2 regions of the Burkholderia sp. BC1 genome follow, and region 1 is predicted to be linked to the other one. Evidence: riboswitches for the same ligand, from Rfam matches in the RefSeq annotation. Region 1 holds a riboswitch; the other holds the start of a gene.
What was found. Region 1 has a riboswitch for cobalamin ahead of ACSHSS_RS05950 (HoxN/HupN/NixA family nickel/cobalt transporter). Riboswitches for the same ligand answer to the same signal wherever they lie in the genome.
Positions count from the first base shown of each region.

Region 2: linked by a shared signal. The riboswitch ahead of ACSHSS_RS05440 (TonB-dependent receptor domain-containing protein) and the one ahead of ACSHSS_RS05950 (HoxN/HupN/NixA family nickel/cobalt transporter) in region 1 are both predicted to bind cobalamin.

Region 1 covers NZ_JBQYLP010000008.1:37,491-44,806, reverse strand. The annotation lists gene cobW (cobalamin biosynthesis protein CobW) at 1-1,100, opposite strand, end outside; gene ACSHSS_RS05950 (HoxN/HupN/NixA family nickel/cobalt transporter) at 1,126-2,184, opposite strand; cobalamin riboswitch at 2,357-2,615, opposite strand; cobalamin riboswitch at 2,667-2,900, shown strand; gene cobA (uroporphyrinogen-III C-methyltransferase) at 3,074-3,838, shown strand; gene ACSHSS_RS05940 (cobalamin biosynthesis protein) at 3,838-4,212, shown strand; gene cobO (cob(I)yrinic acid a,c-diamide adenosyltransferase) at 4,240-4,842, shown strand; gene ACSHSS_RS05930 (cobyrinate a,c-diamide synthase) at 4,846-6,150, shown strand; gene ACSHSS_RS05925 (M20 aminoacylase family protein) at 6,200-7,316, opposite strand, start outside.
Region 2 covers NZ_JBQYLP010000007.1:77,843-85,158, reverse strand. The annotation lists gene ACSHSS_RS05470 (phosphoenolpyruvate carboxykinase (GTP)) at 1-205, opposite strand, end outside; gene ACSHSS_RS05465 (helix-turn-helix transcriptional regulator) at 1,077-1,772, shown strand; gene ACSHSS_RS05460 (threo-3-hydroxy-L-aspartate ammonia-lyase) at 1,834-2,814, shown strand; gene ACSHSS_RS05455 (hypothetical protein) at 2,904-3,140, shown strand; gene ACSHSS_RS05450 (class I SAM-dependent methyltransferase) at 3,391-4,209, shown strand; gene ACSHSS_RS05445 (hypothetical protein) at 4,244-4,543, opposite strand; cobalamin riboswitch at 4,765-4,958, shown strand; gene ACSHSS_RS05440 (TonB-dependent receptor domain-containing protein) at 5,241-7,169, shown strand; partial or broken gene ACSHSS_RS05435 (hypothetical protein) at 7,185-7,316, opposite strand, start outside.

The sequences.
Region 1 (7,316 bases):
TGCGGCTCGGCCGCGCACGCGGCGTCGAACGCGCGTTGCAGCTCGGCCGCGTCGAGCCGTTCACCGATCAGCACGAAGCGGCTCGCGCGCGCTTCGCCGTCCTGCCAGCGGCGGTCGAAATAGCTGTCGAAGCGGCGGCCGACGCCCTGGATCACGAGCCGCATCGGCGCGTCGGGCAGCGCCGCGAATCCCTTCGCGCGATAGATCGTGTGCGTTTCGACGAGCCGCTGCAGCGCGGCGATCGTCGCCTCGCGCGTGCCCGCGTCGCCGCTCACGACGACCGAATCGAAATCGTCGTGATGGTGGTCGTGCTGTTCGTCGTCGGCCGCACCTACGCCGGTCGCACCTACGCCGGCCGCACCGTGATGGTCGTGACGCAAATGGATCGTGTCTTCGGACGCCGATTCGAGCCCGATCAGCATCGCGAGATCGAGCCCGCCGCGCGTCGCGCGCACGATCTTCACCTGCGGCGGGATCTCGTCGCGGATCGCGGCTTCGATCTGCGCGAACTGCGCATCGTCGACGAGCTCGGCCTTGTTCACGATCACGAGATCCGCCGCCGACAGCTGATCGGCGAACAGCTCGTGCAGCGGCGATTCGTGATCGAGGTTCGGATCCGCGCGCCGCTGCGCGTCGACGGCCTGCGGGTTTTCCGCGAACTGGCCGCTTGCGGCCGCGGGCCCGTCGACGACCGTCACGACCGCATCGACCGTGAACGCATGGCGGATCGTCGGCCAGTTGAACGCCTGCACGAGCGGCTTCGGCAGCGCGAGGCCCGAGGTTTCGATCAGCACGTGATCGATGTCCGCGCGCCGTTCAAGCAGCGCTTCCATCACCGGATAGAACTCCTCCTGCACGGTGCAGCAGAGGCAGCCGTTCGCGAGCTCGTACAGCTGCCCCGACACCTCGCCGGCCGCGTCGTCGCAGCCGATGCCGCAGCCTTTCAGGATTTCGCCGTCGATGCCGAGTTCGCCGAACTCGTTGACGATGACCGCGATGCGACGGCCGTTCGCGTGCTGCAGGATGTGGCGCATCAGCGTGGTCTTGCCGCTGCCGAGAAAGCCCGTGACGATCGTGACGGGCAGCTTGCGTAGGGTCATGGTAGGTCCTCGGTCGAAAAAGGCATCACGCGGAGATCGTCACGTCGATCTCGTCGTAGCGTTTGAAGCGGTAGATCGCGGCCGACACGGCCCAGCACGCGACGAACAGGCCGATCACGACGTAGCCGAGCATCCCGAAATGCGACGCGACCATCGTCGCGAAATCCCAGACGGGCCCCTGCAGCGACAGCTTGTCCGCGAGCAGCGCGAGCACCTCGATGCCGCCGATCAGCGCGGCGACCAGCACCGACACGAACGTGATCGTCATGTTGTAGTAGATCTTGCGAATCGGCCGCACGTACGCCCAGCGATACGCGCCCATCATGAGGATGCCGTCGGTCGTGTCGACGAGCGTCATGCCGGCGGTAAACAGCACCGGCAGCGCCATCACCGACCAGAACGACAGCCCGCCCTGCACCTGCGTCGCGGAAATGCCGAACAGCGCGATCTCGGTCGCGGTATCGAAGCCGAAGCCGAACAGGAAGCCGACCGGGTACAGGTGCCAGCTGCGCGACACGAGCCGGAACAGCGGCCGGAACAGGCGCGCGAGCACGCCGCGCCGGTTCAGCAGCATGTCGAGATCGGCGTCGACGATCGCGTCGCCGCGCCGTGCCGCGCGAAACGTCCGGTACACGGAGATCAGGATCAGCAGGTTCGCGGCCGCGAGCACGAGCAGGAAGAACGCGGACACGCTCGTGCTGATCACGCCGCCCCACGTCTTCATGCTCTCGAAGCGCGCGAGCGACGCGGCGGTCAGCGCAACCGCGACCGACATCACGATCACGACCGTCGAATGCCCGAGCGAGAAGAACAGCCCCGCGCCGAGCGGGCTGCGCCCTTCCTGCATCAGCTTGCGCGTGCCGTTGTCGATGGCGGCGATATGATCCGCGTCGACGGCGTGACGCAGCCCGAAGACATACGCGAGCAGCGCGGTGCCGAGCAGCACCGGCTGCCCGTGAAACGCGATGAACGCCCAGATCCACGCGCCGACGTTGAACGCGACGAGCAGCGAATAGATGGCGACAATCTTGCCGCGCAGCCCCGACGGGCTGTCGTTGAACAGACGTAAGAAAGAATCGAGCATGGTGCTCCGCGATGAACGGTCGACATGTGACTGCCAACACGGTCCGCACCGTGCCTGCCGGCGCCGCTTGCCTGCCGGTTCGCACCGCGCGCGCGGCCTGACGACGGGAAATCGGAAACGCTCGGGCGTCGGGCGCGCTGCGGCCGTGGACGATGCGCCGCCTCCCCGCGGCGCTGTACCCCCCGTCTCGGCCGGTATCCGGGCTGACGAACACGCCGCTTCGCCTTCCCGGATACGCGAGGCATCCAGTGGCGTCGTCCGCACGCGCGTGGCGTGCGGCGAAGCGGCGCTGCATCGCGGAGCGATGCGTTCGCTTACCGTTGCGGGGGCAGCACAGGTTGGCTCGACTGCGGGGCAGCCGCACTCCCTGTTTCCCGTTTAACTGCGCGTGCAGGAACGCACGCGCGAGCACCGAAACGCGTGCGAGTGTAGGCTCCGGCGCCGGGCCGCGTCAAGGCGAACGGCGGCCGCGATCGCTGTGCTATCGTATGCGCCGCGTTCGGTGCTCGCATGCGCAATCCGCGCATGCAGTTAAACGGGAAACAGGAGGCGGAGCATCGCCCGGCCTGTGCTGTCCCCGCAACGGTACGCCGCCCGCGCGATGCGCCTTGCGCACGCGCCCATGCCGCCCACGATGCCACTGCCCTTCAGCGGGCGGGAAGGCTGCGGCCTGGCAAGCGGCCAGCCCGGATACCGGCCGACGCAAGGGGCGAGCGCCGCGCTCGCCGAACGCCCGATCCGCGGGGGACGGAGAGTGTGCGCGTTGTCATCCGCCCGCTACGGGCGCTTCGTTTCGCTCCGTCATGTCACGCCATTTCGCAGGCCGTCCGCGCGCGGCCGTTTCGTCGCCCCGTCCCGTCTCGTCACGGCGCGCGCCGTGCTGCGCGCGATGAGCCGCGCATGGCTCGTCGGCGCCGGTCCCGGCGACGCCGACCTGCTGACCCTGAAGGCCGTCCGCGCGATCGCGGCCGCCGACGTGCTGCTCGTCGACGATCTCGTCAACCGCGAGGTGCTGCGCCATGCGCGCGCGGACGCGCGGATCGAGCACGTCGGCAAGCGCGGCGGTCATGCGTCGACGCCGCAGGCCGAGATCGTCTCGACGATGCTCGCGCATCTACGCGCGGGCCGCAGCGTCGCGCGGCTGAAAGGCGGCGATCCGTTCGTGTTCGGCCGCGGCGGCGAGGAACTGCTCGCGCTCGGTGCGGCAGGCATTGAGGTCGAGGTCGTGAGCGGGATCACGGCCGGCATCGCGGCACCGGCCGCGCTCGGCATTCCGGTCACGCATCGCGGCGACGCACAGGGCGTGATCTTCGTCACCGGACACGGCGCGGGCGCCGACGAGCCGGACTGGCGCGCGCTCGCCGCGACGCGCATGACGATCGTCGTCTACATGGGGATGCGCCGGCTCGAAGCGATCGCCGCCGCGCTGCGCGACGGCGGCCTGCCCGGCGACACGCCGTGCGCGGCGATCGCGAACGCGACGCGCGACACGCAACGGCACGTGCTCGCGACGCTCGACCGGATCGTCGAACGTACGGGCGCCGCCGGCATCGGCTCGCCGGCGATCGTCGTGATCGGCCGCGTCGCCGCGCTGGCCGCCGATCCGGCCGTGCAAGCCGCACTGGCCGGCGGCCGCCGCGCGGAGCGCGCGTGATGCGCGTCGCGCTCGGCATCGGCTTTCGTGCGGGCGTGCGCGCCGCGCAGCTCGACGCGGCCGTGCGTGCGGCGCTCGCGGCGTATCCCGATGCACAGCCGGCGGTCGTCGCGACGCTCGCCGCGAAGTCGCGCGCCCGCGCGCTGCGCACGTTCTGCGCGCGACGCGGCTGGCCGCTCGTCGCGTTCGAGCCCGCGCAACTGGCCGCGTGTGCGCAGCGGGCGGCCAGCGCGCCGTCGGCCGCCGCGCTCGCGCGCTTCGGCGTCGCGGGTGTCGCCGAGCCGTGCGCGCAGCTGGCCGCGCCGCACGGCCGGCTGCTTGCACCGAAAACCATCCGGGACGGCGTGACGGTCGCGCTCGCCGGCCCGCTCTGAACCTTTGCTATCGACAGGACGATTCCGATGAGGACCGATCCCGAATCCCATCAGCGGATGGCCGAGCGCCGCCGCGCCGGCCACGAGAAGAAGCAGGCCGCCGCCGTCAACGAAAAGGGCCTGCTGATCATCCATACGGGCAACGGCAAGGGCAAGAGTACCGCCGCATTCGGCATGGCGGTGCGCGTGCTCGGCCACGGCATGCGGCTCGGCGTCGTGCAGTTCATCAAGGGCGCGCTGCATACGTCGGAGCGCGATTTCCTCGGCGCGGTCGCCGAGTGCGATTTCGTGACGATGGGCGACGGCTATACGTGGAACACGCAGAACCGCGACGCGGACATCGCGACCGCGCGCAAAGGCTGGAACGAGGCGCGCCGGATGATCGAAAGCGGCGAGTACCGGATGGTGATTCTCGACGAGCTGAACACGGTGCTGAAGTACGACTACCTGCCGCTCGACGAAGTGCTCGCGACGCTGGCCGCGCGGCCCGCCGACCTGCACGTCGTCGTGACCGGCCGGCATGCGCCCGACGCGCTGATCGACGCGGCCGACCTCGTCACCGAAATGCGGCTCGTCAAGCATCCGTACAAGGAGCAAGGCGTGAAGGCGCAGCGCGGCGTGGAGTTCTGAGCGATGCCGGCCTGTCCCGCACTGTTCGTCAGCGCACCGGCGTCCGGCCAGGGCAAGACGTCGGTGACGGCCGGTCTCGCGCGGCTGCATCGGCGGCTCGGCCGCCGCGTGCGCGTGTTCAAGACGGGGCCGGATTTTCTCGATCCGATGCTGCTCGAGCGAGCGAGCGGCGCGCCCGTGCATGCGCTCGATCTCGGCATGGTCGGCGAGGCCGGCTGTCGCGCGCTGCTCGCCGACGCCGCGCGCGACGCGGACCTGATCCTGATCGAAGGCGTGATGGGCCTGTTCGACGGCACGCCGAGCAGTGCCGATCTCGCGGCCGCGTTCGGCGTGCCGATCGTCGCGGTGATCTCCGCGAAATCGGTCGCGCAGACGTTCGCGGCCATCGCGTTCGGACTTGCGCGCTTCCGCCCCGGCCTGCCGTTTCACGGCGTGTTCGCGAACCACGTCGGCTCCGACCGGCACGCGGCGCTGCTGCGGCAGGCGCTGCCCGACGATCTGCGCTGGCTCGGGCATTTGCCGGCCGATGCGGCGCTCGCGTTGCCGGAACGGCATCTCGGCCTGCACCAGCCGGACGATATCGCCGATCTCGACGCGCGGCTCGATCGCGCGGCCGATGCGCTCGCGCACACGGCGCTCGCGGCGTTGCCGCCCGCGATCGGCTTCGCGCCGCCGGCCGTGGCCGCGCCGCTGCCGCACATGCTCACCGGCAAGCGGGTCGCGATCGCGCGCGATGCCGCGTTCTCGTTCATCTACCCGGCCAATCTCGCGCTGCTCGACGCGCTCGGCGCGCAGGTGCGGTACTTTTCGCCGCTCGCCGACGAGCCGGTGCCCGATGAATGCGACGCGCTGTTTCTGCCGGGCGGCTATCCGGAATTGCATGCGCGTACGCTCGCCGCGAATCGGACGAGCGCGGCGACGATCCGCGCCCATGCGGCGGCCGGGCGGCCGATCGTCGCCGAATGCGGCGGAATGCTCTATCTATGCGAATCGTTGACCGACGTCGACGGCACGACGACGCCGATGCTCGGGCTGCTGCCCGGCCATGCGACGATGCAGCGCCGCTTCGCGGCGCTCGGCATGCAGCAGCTCGACACGCGGGCCGGCACGCTTCGCGGCCACACGTTCCACTATTCGCGGCTCGCGACGCCGCTGGCGCCGGCCGCGATCGCGCAGCGCCCGGGCGACGACGCGCGCAGCGGCGAAGCCGTCTATCGCGTCGGCGCGATCGTCGCGACCTACATGCACCTGTACTGGCCGTCGAATCCGCACGCGACGGCCGCGCTGTTCACCGGCGACGCATTCTGACGATGCGCGAGCCGGCGCGGCGATGCCGGTGCGCGGTCCGGCCGGCGCATCAGACGAGAAACGCCTCGGTCAGCTTGACCCAGTACGACGCGCCGGTCGGCAGCGCCGCGTCGTTGAAGTCGTAGCCGGGGTTGTGCACCATGCAGCCGCCCTCGCCGTCTCCGTTGCCGATGATCAGATAGCAGCCCGGACGCCGTTCGAGCAGGAACGCGAAATCCTCGCTGCCGGTGAGCGGCACCATCGCGTCGATCAGGTTCGCTTCGCCGACCCACTCGCGCGCGACGCCTTGCGCGAACGCGGTCATCTCCGCATCGTTGACGAGCACCGGATAGCGGCGCTGATAGTCGATCGTCGCGGTTGCGCCGAACACCGCGGCCTGCGCGTGCACGACTTCCTTGATCCGCGTCTCGAGCAGATCGCGCACCTCGGGCTTCAGCGCGCGCACCGACAGCCGCATCTGCGCGCGGTCGGGAATGACGTTCGGCGCTTCGCCCGCATGGATCGCGCCGACCGTGACGATCGCCATGTCGAGCGGCGGCACGTTGCGCGACACGATCGTCTGCAGCGCGATCACGATCTGCGCGCAGACGACGACCGGATCGATCGCGCGATGCGGCACCGCGCCGTGGCCGCCGCGCCCCTGCACGTCGATGATCACCGTGTCCGACGACGCCATGAACGGCCCCGGCAGGAAGCCGAAGTGTCCGGTCGGAAAGCCCGGCATGTTGTGCATCGCGAAGATCGCATCGCACGGGAACAGCTCGAACAACCCGTCGTCGAGCATTTTCTTCGCGCCGCCGAGCCCTTCCTCGGCCGGCTGGAAGATCAGGTTCAGCGTGCCGGAGAAGCAGCGTTCGCGCGCGAGATGCTTCGCGGCCGCGAGCAGCATCGCGGTGTGGCCGTCGTGCCCGCATGCGTGCATCTTGCCGGCGATCGTGCTCTGGTACGGCAGCCCCGTCGCCTCGAGGATCGGCAGCGCGTCCATGTCGGCGCGCAACCCGAGACGCCGCGTGCCCTGGCCGACCGTCAGCTGCGCGACGACGCCCGTGCCGCCGAGCCCGCGATGCACGGTGTAGCCCCATGCGCGCAGTTGCTCGGCGACGAGGTCGCTCGTCGCGAATTCCTCGAAGCCCAGCTCGGGGTGCGCGTGGATGCGATGCCGAATC
Region 2 (7,316 bases), on a different contig from region 1:
TCAGGCGCTTGAGGGTGCCCTGATCGACCATCGCCTGACACAGCGCGTCGTATTCGGCCTGCGAGCCGTCGCACCAGACGACGCGTTCGGGCTCCGTCAGTTCGGCGATGCGCGCGACCCAGTCGATCAGTTTGCGGTGTTTGACGAAAGCGGGGGGAGCGATCAGCGGGCCGTGTGTCGCTTCGGCCAGATTGTTGTGCGACATGATGATGTCTCCAGATTTATTGGGCGGGGATCGGGGATGCGGGCGAGGCCCGCGAGATGCGGAATGCGTGCGGAGGGCAGGATGCGGCGACGCGCAGGTCGGAGCGCGCGGATTCAGCGCGTGTCGATGCCGCGAGGCGTGCGAGAGAAAGTGAAGTCTCTTGAGAGGGTGCGAACGCGAGTTTCGCCATGCATGCAACCTGCCGAACAACTCCATGACGGCCAGCATACCATCGCCGATTTGGCCCGCGCGTTGCGTTGCAACAAGAAACAAATCCGACGAACCGTCGGCACGCGCGTTGCTTATCGGTCGTTTTTACTGCATCGCTGCGCGCCGCACGGCACGTGCCACGGCCTGAACGTCCGTCCCACAAGGGTTTCGCGGACGCGGCAATTTCGGCCTGTGGCGCGCGACTGCATGCGCGACGTCGACGCGCGTCGCTTGTCCGTGTTTTCGCTACTCAGGCAAACCCTGAATTAGGTTGCGTACACAAACATCTCGCGCGGGCGGACCCGATCAAAGCGGCCCGACAGACAATCGGGAGTAACACGCATCTCTTTGACCACGCTATCGCGTTACTCGCGCGTCGCCGTCGACGTCGCCTGGCATCGACGAAACGAATCGCTGCGCACCGCGCGATATTTTGCACGTCGTGACAAAACGTCTATACTTGGACGAACTGTCAAGTCGAGAGAATCGCGCGTATCGATCCCCCGTGGCCGCGCGTTGCGACTCCCCTTTCATGCTGCCGGACCGACATGCACGATCGCCCAGCTTTGCACTCTATGTGTAGCCTGCCGAACGGAACCGGCGCACGTTTTCATGCCGGCGTGCGCACGGCAATCTCGTCGTTTACATGCAGCGTGCGCCGATGAAGAAGAAAGCGCGAACGTCCGCCGCTGCGCAAGCGAAGCGCACGAGCGGCCGGCCCGCCGCATCGGCGGTGTCGTTGAAATCGGAGCAGGCCTCGCTGATCGAACAGGTGCAGCGCATCGCCGAAGGGCTCGGCCAGATGTTCGCGCCGTTCACCGAAGTCGTCGTGCATGATCTGCGCACGCCGAAGCAGGCGATCCTCGCGATTCACAACAATCTGTCGGGCCGCGCGATCGGCGATCCGGCCACCGAACTCGGGCTCGCGCGCATCGCCGACGACGATTTCCCGCCTGTGCTCGCCAACTACCCCAACCGCTTCGCGGACGGCCGCACGGCGAAAAGCACCTCGATCGGCATCAAGGATTCGACCGGGCGCTACGTGGCCGCCCTGTGCCTGAATGCGGACGTCACGCTGTTCCGCGGCTTTCAGCACATGCTCACGCAATTCTGCAGCACCGACGGCGACGCGGTGGCCGACACGCTCGACCCGGCGGGCGCCGATGCGATCCGTCAGCGGATCGACGCGTTCGCGACGCGGCTTGCCGCCACGCCGCGCGAGCTGAAGACGGAGCAGCGTCGTGAACTGATGCAGACGTTGAAGGCGGACGGCTTGCTCGAGATCCGGCGCGCGATGGAGATCGTGTCGCAGCATCTCGGCGTGTCGCGCGCGACGGTGTACAACGATGCGAAATGATGCGCGGACGCGGCATGCCGCCGTGCCCGGCTGTTGACGGACTCTTTCACTCGAGCGACTCATGAACTCATTGCCCCTCCCCAGCTTCGACGACGTTGCCGCCGCGGCGGCGAGAATTGCCGGCCACGCGCACCGCACGCCTGTGATGACGTCGCGCACGGTCGACGACGCGCTCGGCGCGCAGGTGTTCTTCAAGTGCGAGAACCTGCAGCGCATGGGTGCGTTCAAGTTTCGCGGCGCATTCAACGCGCTCTCGCGCTTCGATGCGGAACAGCGCCGCCGCGGCGTCGTTGCGTTTTCGTCGGGCAATCATGCGCAGGCGATCGCGCTGTCCGCTCGCATGCTCGGGATTCCGGCGACGATCGTGATGCCGCAGGATGCGCCGGCCGCGAAGATCGCCGCGACGCGCGGCTACGGCGGCACCGTCGTCACCTACGACCGCTACACCGAGGATCGCGAGCAGATCGGCCGCGAACTCGCGGAACGCGACGGGCTCACACTGATTCCGCCGTACGATCATCCGGACGTGATCGCCGGTCAGGGCACCGCTGCCATGGAGCTGTTCGACGAAGTCGGCCCGCTCGACGCGGTATTCACGCCGCTCGGCGGCGGCGGTCTGCTGTCGGGCACCGCGCTCGCCACGCGCGCGCTGTCGCCGGACGCGCGGCTGTACGGCGTCGAGCCGGAAGCCGGCAACGACGGTCAGCAATCGTTCCGCTCGGGCGCGATCGTCCACATCGACACGCCGCGCACGATCGCCGACGGCGCGCAGACGCAGCATCTCGGCAACATCACGTTTCCGATCATCCGCCGCGACGTCGACGACATCCTCACGGCGACCGACGACGACCTCGTCGACTGCATGCGCCTGTTCGCGGCGCGTATGAAGATTGTCGTCGAGCCGACCGGCTGTCTGTCGTTCGCCGGCGCGCGACGCATGAAGGACGAACTGAAGGGCAAGCGCGTCGGCATCGTGATCAGCGGCGGCAACGTCGATCTCGACGCGTTCAGCGCATTGCTCGCGAGCCGGCCGCAAAGCTGAGCGAAGCGGCAACGCATCCTTCACGTCGCGTTAAGTTTCGCGACCTAGACTGACGAGGTATCCCCGCAGTCCGTCGTGAAGGAGTTGCCATGAACACGCATGCGATCGTCGCCGCCGCATTGACGGCCGCTTCCCTGTCGGCGTTCGCTCACCCGGCCGCCGTGCCGTCCGGTGCGGCGCTCGCTTCGCCGTGCGCCGCCGCGCCGTGCACGTCGCGCGCGTTGCCCGCGCCGCGCTTCGTGCTCGCGAAGATCGATCAGAACAATACGCCGCCCGATCGCGGCGGCGATCCGTCCGGCCGCTCGCACGGCGCTGCGCATCTGTAAGCGCACATACGGCGAACGCGGGTATCGGCGCGTTCGTCCGCCCCTTGCAAGCAGCGACGCAGCTCGCAGCAGTCGAATCTGCATCATGCGTGCCCGGCTCGCTCGTTGGGCGTCCCGCGTGCATACGCGCGCGTACCGACACACGCAGCACGTCGATGCAGGAAAACGAGCGTGGCCGCGCGCAACGGTGCGATCTACGCTGAGAGAACCGGCTCGTCCAACGGCGCGCATGTCGCGCAAGGCGGCAACGATGCAACCCCATGATGCGGACACGCTGTTCGCCGGCTCGATCCCGGCGCTCTACGACACGCTGCTCGTGCCGCTGCTGTTCGAGCCATACGCGATCGACCTCGCCAAGCGCGCCGCGATCATCGCGCCGACGCGCGTGCTCAAGCTCGCGGCCGGCACCGGTGCGCTGACGCGCGTGCTGGCCCGCGCGCTGCCGGACGGCACAACGCTCGTCGCAACCGACCTCAACCGGCCGATGCTCGACCGCGCGGCGGAAGTCGGCACGTGCCGGCCGGTCGTCTGGCAACAGGCCGATGCGCAGCGGTTGCCGTATGGCGACGCGAGCTTCGATCTCGTGATTTGTCAGTTCGGCGCGATGTTTTTCCCGGACAAGCCGCGCGCATTTGCCGAAGCGCACCGCGTATTGAAACCGGGCGGCACGCTGCTGTTCAACGTGTGGGACCGGCTCGCCGAAAACGAATTTGCCGATACGGTCACGCAGACGCTCGCGCGGCGCTACCCCGATCGTCCGCCCACCTTTCTCGCGCGCGTGCCGCACGGCTACCACGATCGCGCGACGGTCGAAGCCGACGTGCGTGCGGCCGGCTTTTCATCATTGCTGTATTGCGACACGGTGCCGGCGCACAGCCGCGCGGCGACGCCCGGCGTGCCGGCGATCGCCTACTGCCACGGCACGCCGCTGCGCAGCGAGCTCGAGGCGATCGGTCCCGACACGCTGTCGGACGCGACCACCGCATGCACGGAGGCGATTGCCGAGCGGTTCGGTGCGGGGCCGGTGGACGGCAAGATCCAGGCGCACGTGTTCGGCGCAAGCCGCTGACGGCCGACGCAGTCGGGCGCGCTAACGGTGCGCGCTACAGGATCAACGACGCAAGGATGCTGCACCACACCGCAATCGCGCCGCTGAGGAACACGCGGCGCGCGACGGCGATCTGCGTTTCGTCGTCGGCGCGCTTCATCGGCGACGTCGCGAAAAACGGCACGCTCCCGAGGCAGGCGAAGCCGGAAAGTGCAAGCGCGATCACGACATAGTCGCCGAACTGCCATGGCGTTTGCTCGTGCAGCCCCCAGTAGCCGAGGAACAGCATGCCCATCGAAAACATCGTCGCGGCGGCCGAACTGAGCGCGGTCACGGATCCCGTCGGAAATTGCATGGGCCTCTCCTGCGCGCACGGCGCGCGCCGCGTCATTATCCGGGCGCGCAGCAGGACAGCGCAACGGCGCCGGCGCGCGTCGTCGCATGCATCCCTCGACGATTCGTCATACCAAACGCGTCGCACGCCGCATCGGAAACGCGGCCTCGCTGCAAGCCGCGGCGCGTGGTTTTTTCGCGCCGGTGCGTGCATGAAAGATTGACGCGCGAAAGCCCTGCCCCTTACCCTTGCGCGCTGATGGTTCCCGCGAGACGGGATCAAATGGGAACGCAGTGACGGCGCACGCCGGAATCTGCGGCTGCCCCCGCAACTGTAAGCGGCGAGTCCGTGCCCTTCGCGCCACTGGGAAACCGGGAAGGCGGGCACCGGGCGGCGACCCGCGAGCCAGGAGACCAGCCATCGACCGAGGTCCAAGCAGCCGCAACGGGCGGGGTGTCCCGATGCGCAAGCGCCGCCGCCGGCGGTCGCCCGTTGCAAGGACGGCCCGACCTCAGGATCCGTCAGATGTCCACCGCTTCCGCATCCGTTTGCCTGCGCACGGCACGCACGCTGCCGTGCGCGCGCGTTCGCGCGCCCGCGCGCACCCGGTTCGGCGACACGTGCCGGCCTCGCCGGGCCACGCCACCGCCGCGCGACAGCGGCGCGCCCTGCGCCCACGTCGCCGCCACGCCCGCATCACGATAACGACTCACGCTTCATGAATCTCCGACATCTCCTTGCCACGACCAGCATCACCGCGTTCCTGTCGCCGCTCGCGCACGCCGCCGGCGACGGCGCGGCGCAGCAGCCGGCGCAGCCGTCGAACGACACCGCGCTGCCGGCCATCACCGTTACCGACACGCGCCATCTGCCCGAATCGTTCGATCGCCGCTATGCGAGCACGCAGGTGCTCACGCGCGACGATCTCGACCGCCTGTCGCCGAGCGATCCAAGCATCACGCAGGCGCTCGCGACGCTGCCGGGCGTCACGGTGTCGCAGAACGGCGGTCCGGGCTCGACCGCGTCGGTCAGCATCCGCGGCTCGTCGGCGAACCAGGTTGCGGTGTTCGTCGACGGCATCCGGATCGGCTCGCCGACCACCGGGATCGCGCCGTGGTCCGACCTGCCGACCGAGGCATTCGAACGCGTCGAGGTGATTTCCGGGCCGGCCGCCGCATCGTTCGGCGCGAACGCGATGGGCGGCGTCGTGCAATTGTTCACGCGCCGGGCGTCGAACCAGCCGAACCGCACGACGGTATCGTTCGGCGGCGGCTCCAACAAGACGTTCGACACGCAGCTGCGCACGTCGGGCACCGTGCCGTCGACCGGACCGCTCGCCGCGCTCGGCGGCCTCACCTACTCGCTCGGCCTGCACGATTACGCGACGGCCGGCATCGACGCGACGCGGCCGTTCGCATACGGTCACGAGGACGGCCGCAATCCGTACCATGCGCAGGACGTCGACGCGCGGCTCGGCTACGCGCGCGACAACTGGTCGGTCTCGACGTTCGCGCTCTATCACCGCTCCGATCTGTCGTACGACAATGCCGGCGGCGCGAACCGCGAGCTCGATCATCAGCTGACGACCGGCGTATCGCTCCACGTCGACATCACGCCCGACACGCAGTTCGATCAGTCCTTCGGTTATGCGAACGATCGGCAGTTCTTCTATGCGGGCGATCGGACCATCGCGACCGACCGGATCGACTCGCAACGAATCAGCACGTCGACGTCGCTGACGCATCAGACCCGCGGGCTCACGCTGTTCGGGCAGCCGCTGGCCGGCGAGACGAAGCTCGCGTACGACTTCACGCGCGAGCAGGCATTCCTGCCGAATGACGTGGCGGGCGGCGTGCCGACGCGCAACGACTCCGCGTTCTCGCTGCATCAGTCGATCACGCTCGGCAAGGTCACGATGTTCATGGCCGGCCGTCACGAGATCATCGCCGGCCGCGCGGTGAACACCGGCAACGCGGCGCTCGCGTGGGCGATCACGCCCGTCTACACCGCGCGCGTGTCGTACGGCAACGCGTTCCGGCTGCCGACCTTCAACGATCTGTACTACCCCGGTTACGGCAATCCGCGGCTCAGCCCGGAACGCAGCAATTCGGTCGAAGCCGCGCTCGACGCGAACACGGCGATCGGCACGTTCACGGCCGCGCTCTACGACACGCGCGTTCACAACCTGATCGCATACGATCCCGTCACGTTCGGGCCGATCAATATCGGCCGCGCGCATATTCGCGGGATCGATCTGTCGTACAAGGGCACGCTCGGCCGCTCGACGCCTGTCAGCGTTGCGGTCGGCTTCCTGAATCCGCAGGACGTGACGAATCGCACATGGTTGAACCGCCGGCCGCGTCAGACGGTCAGCGTCAGCGTCGATCACACGTGGGACGAACTGCATCTGCATGCGCTGAGCACCGGTGCATCGCTGCTGTACGGCGGCACGACGTTCGACGATCCGGCCAACGCGACCTATCTGCCGTCGTACCTGACCGTGAGCCTGCGTGCGTCGTACCGGATCAATTCGCATCTGACGGTGTCGGCGCTGCTGTCGAATCTGTTCGACCGGCAATACATGACGGCCTACGGTTACAACACGGTCGGCCGCAGCGCGTTCGGCAAGATCACCTATACGTTCTGATCGGACCGAGCGCGCTTAGGGACGCTTCGCTGCGCGGCGTTGCTCGAGTCGGTCATCTCGGAGAGTTCGATTTGCTGCATGGGTCGTATGCGATTGGCGGGCAATCGCCGCGACCTTGGTCGCGTATGGGAATGCGTCTACGCGCTC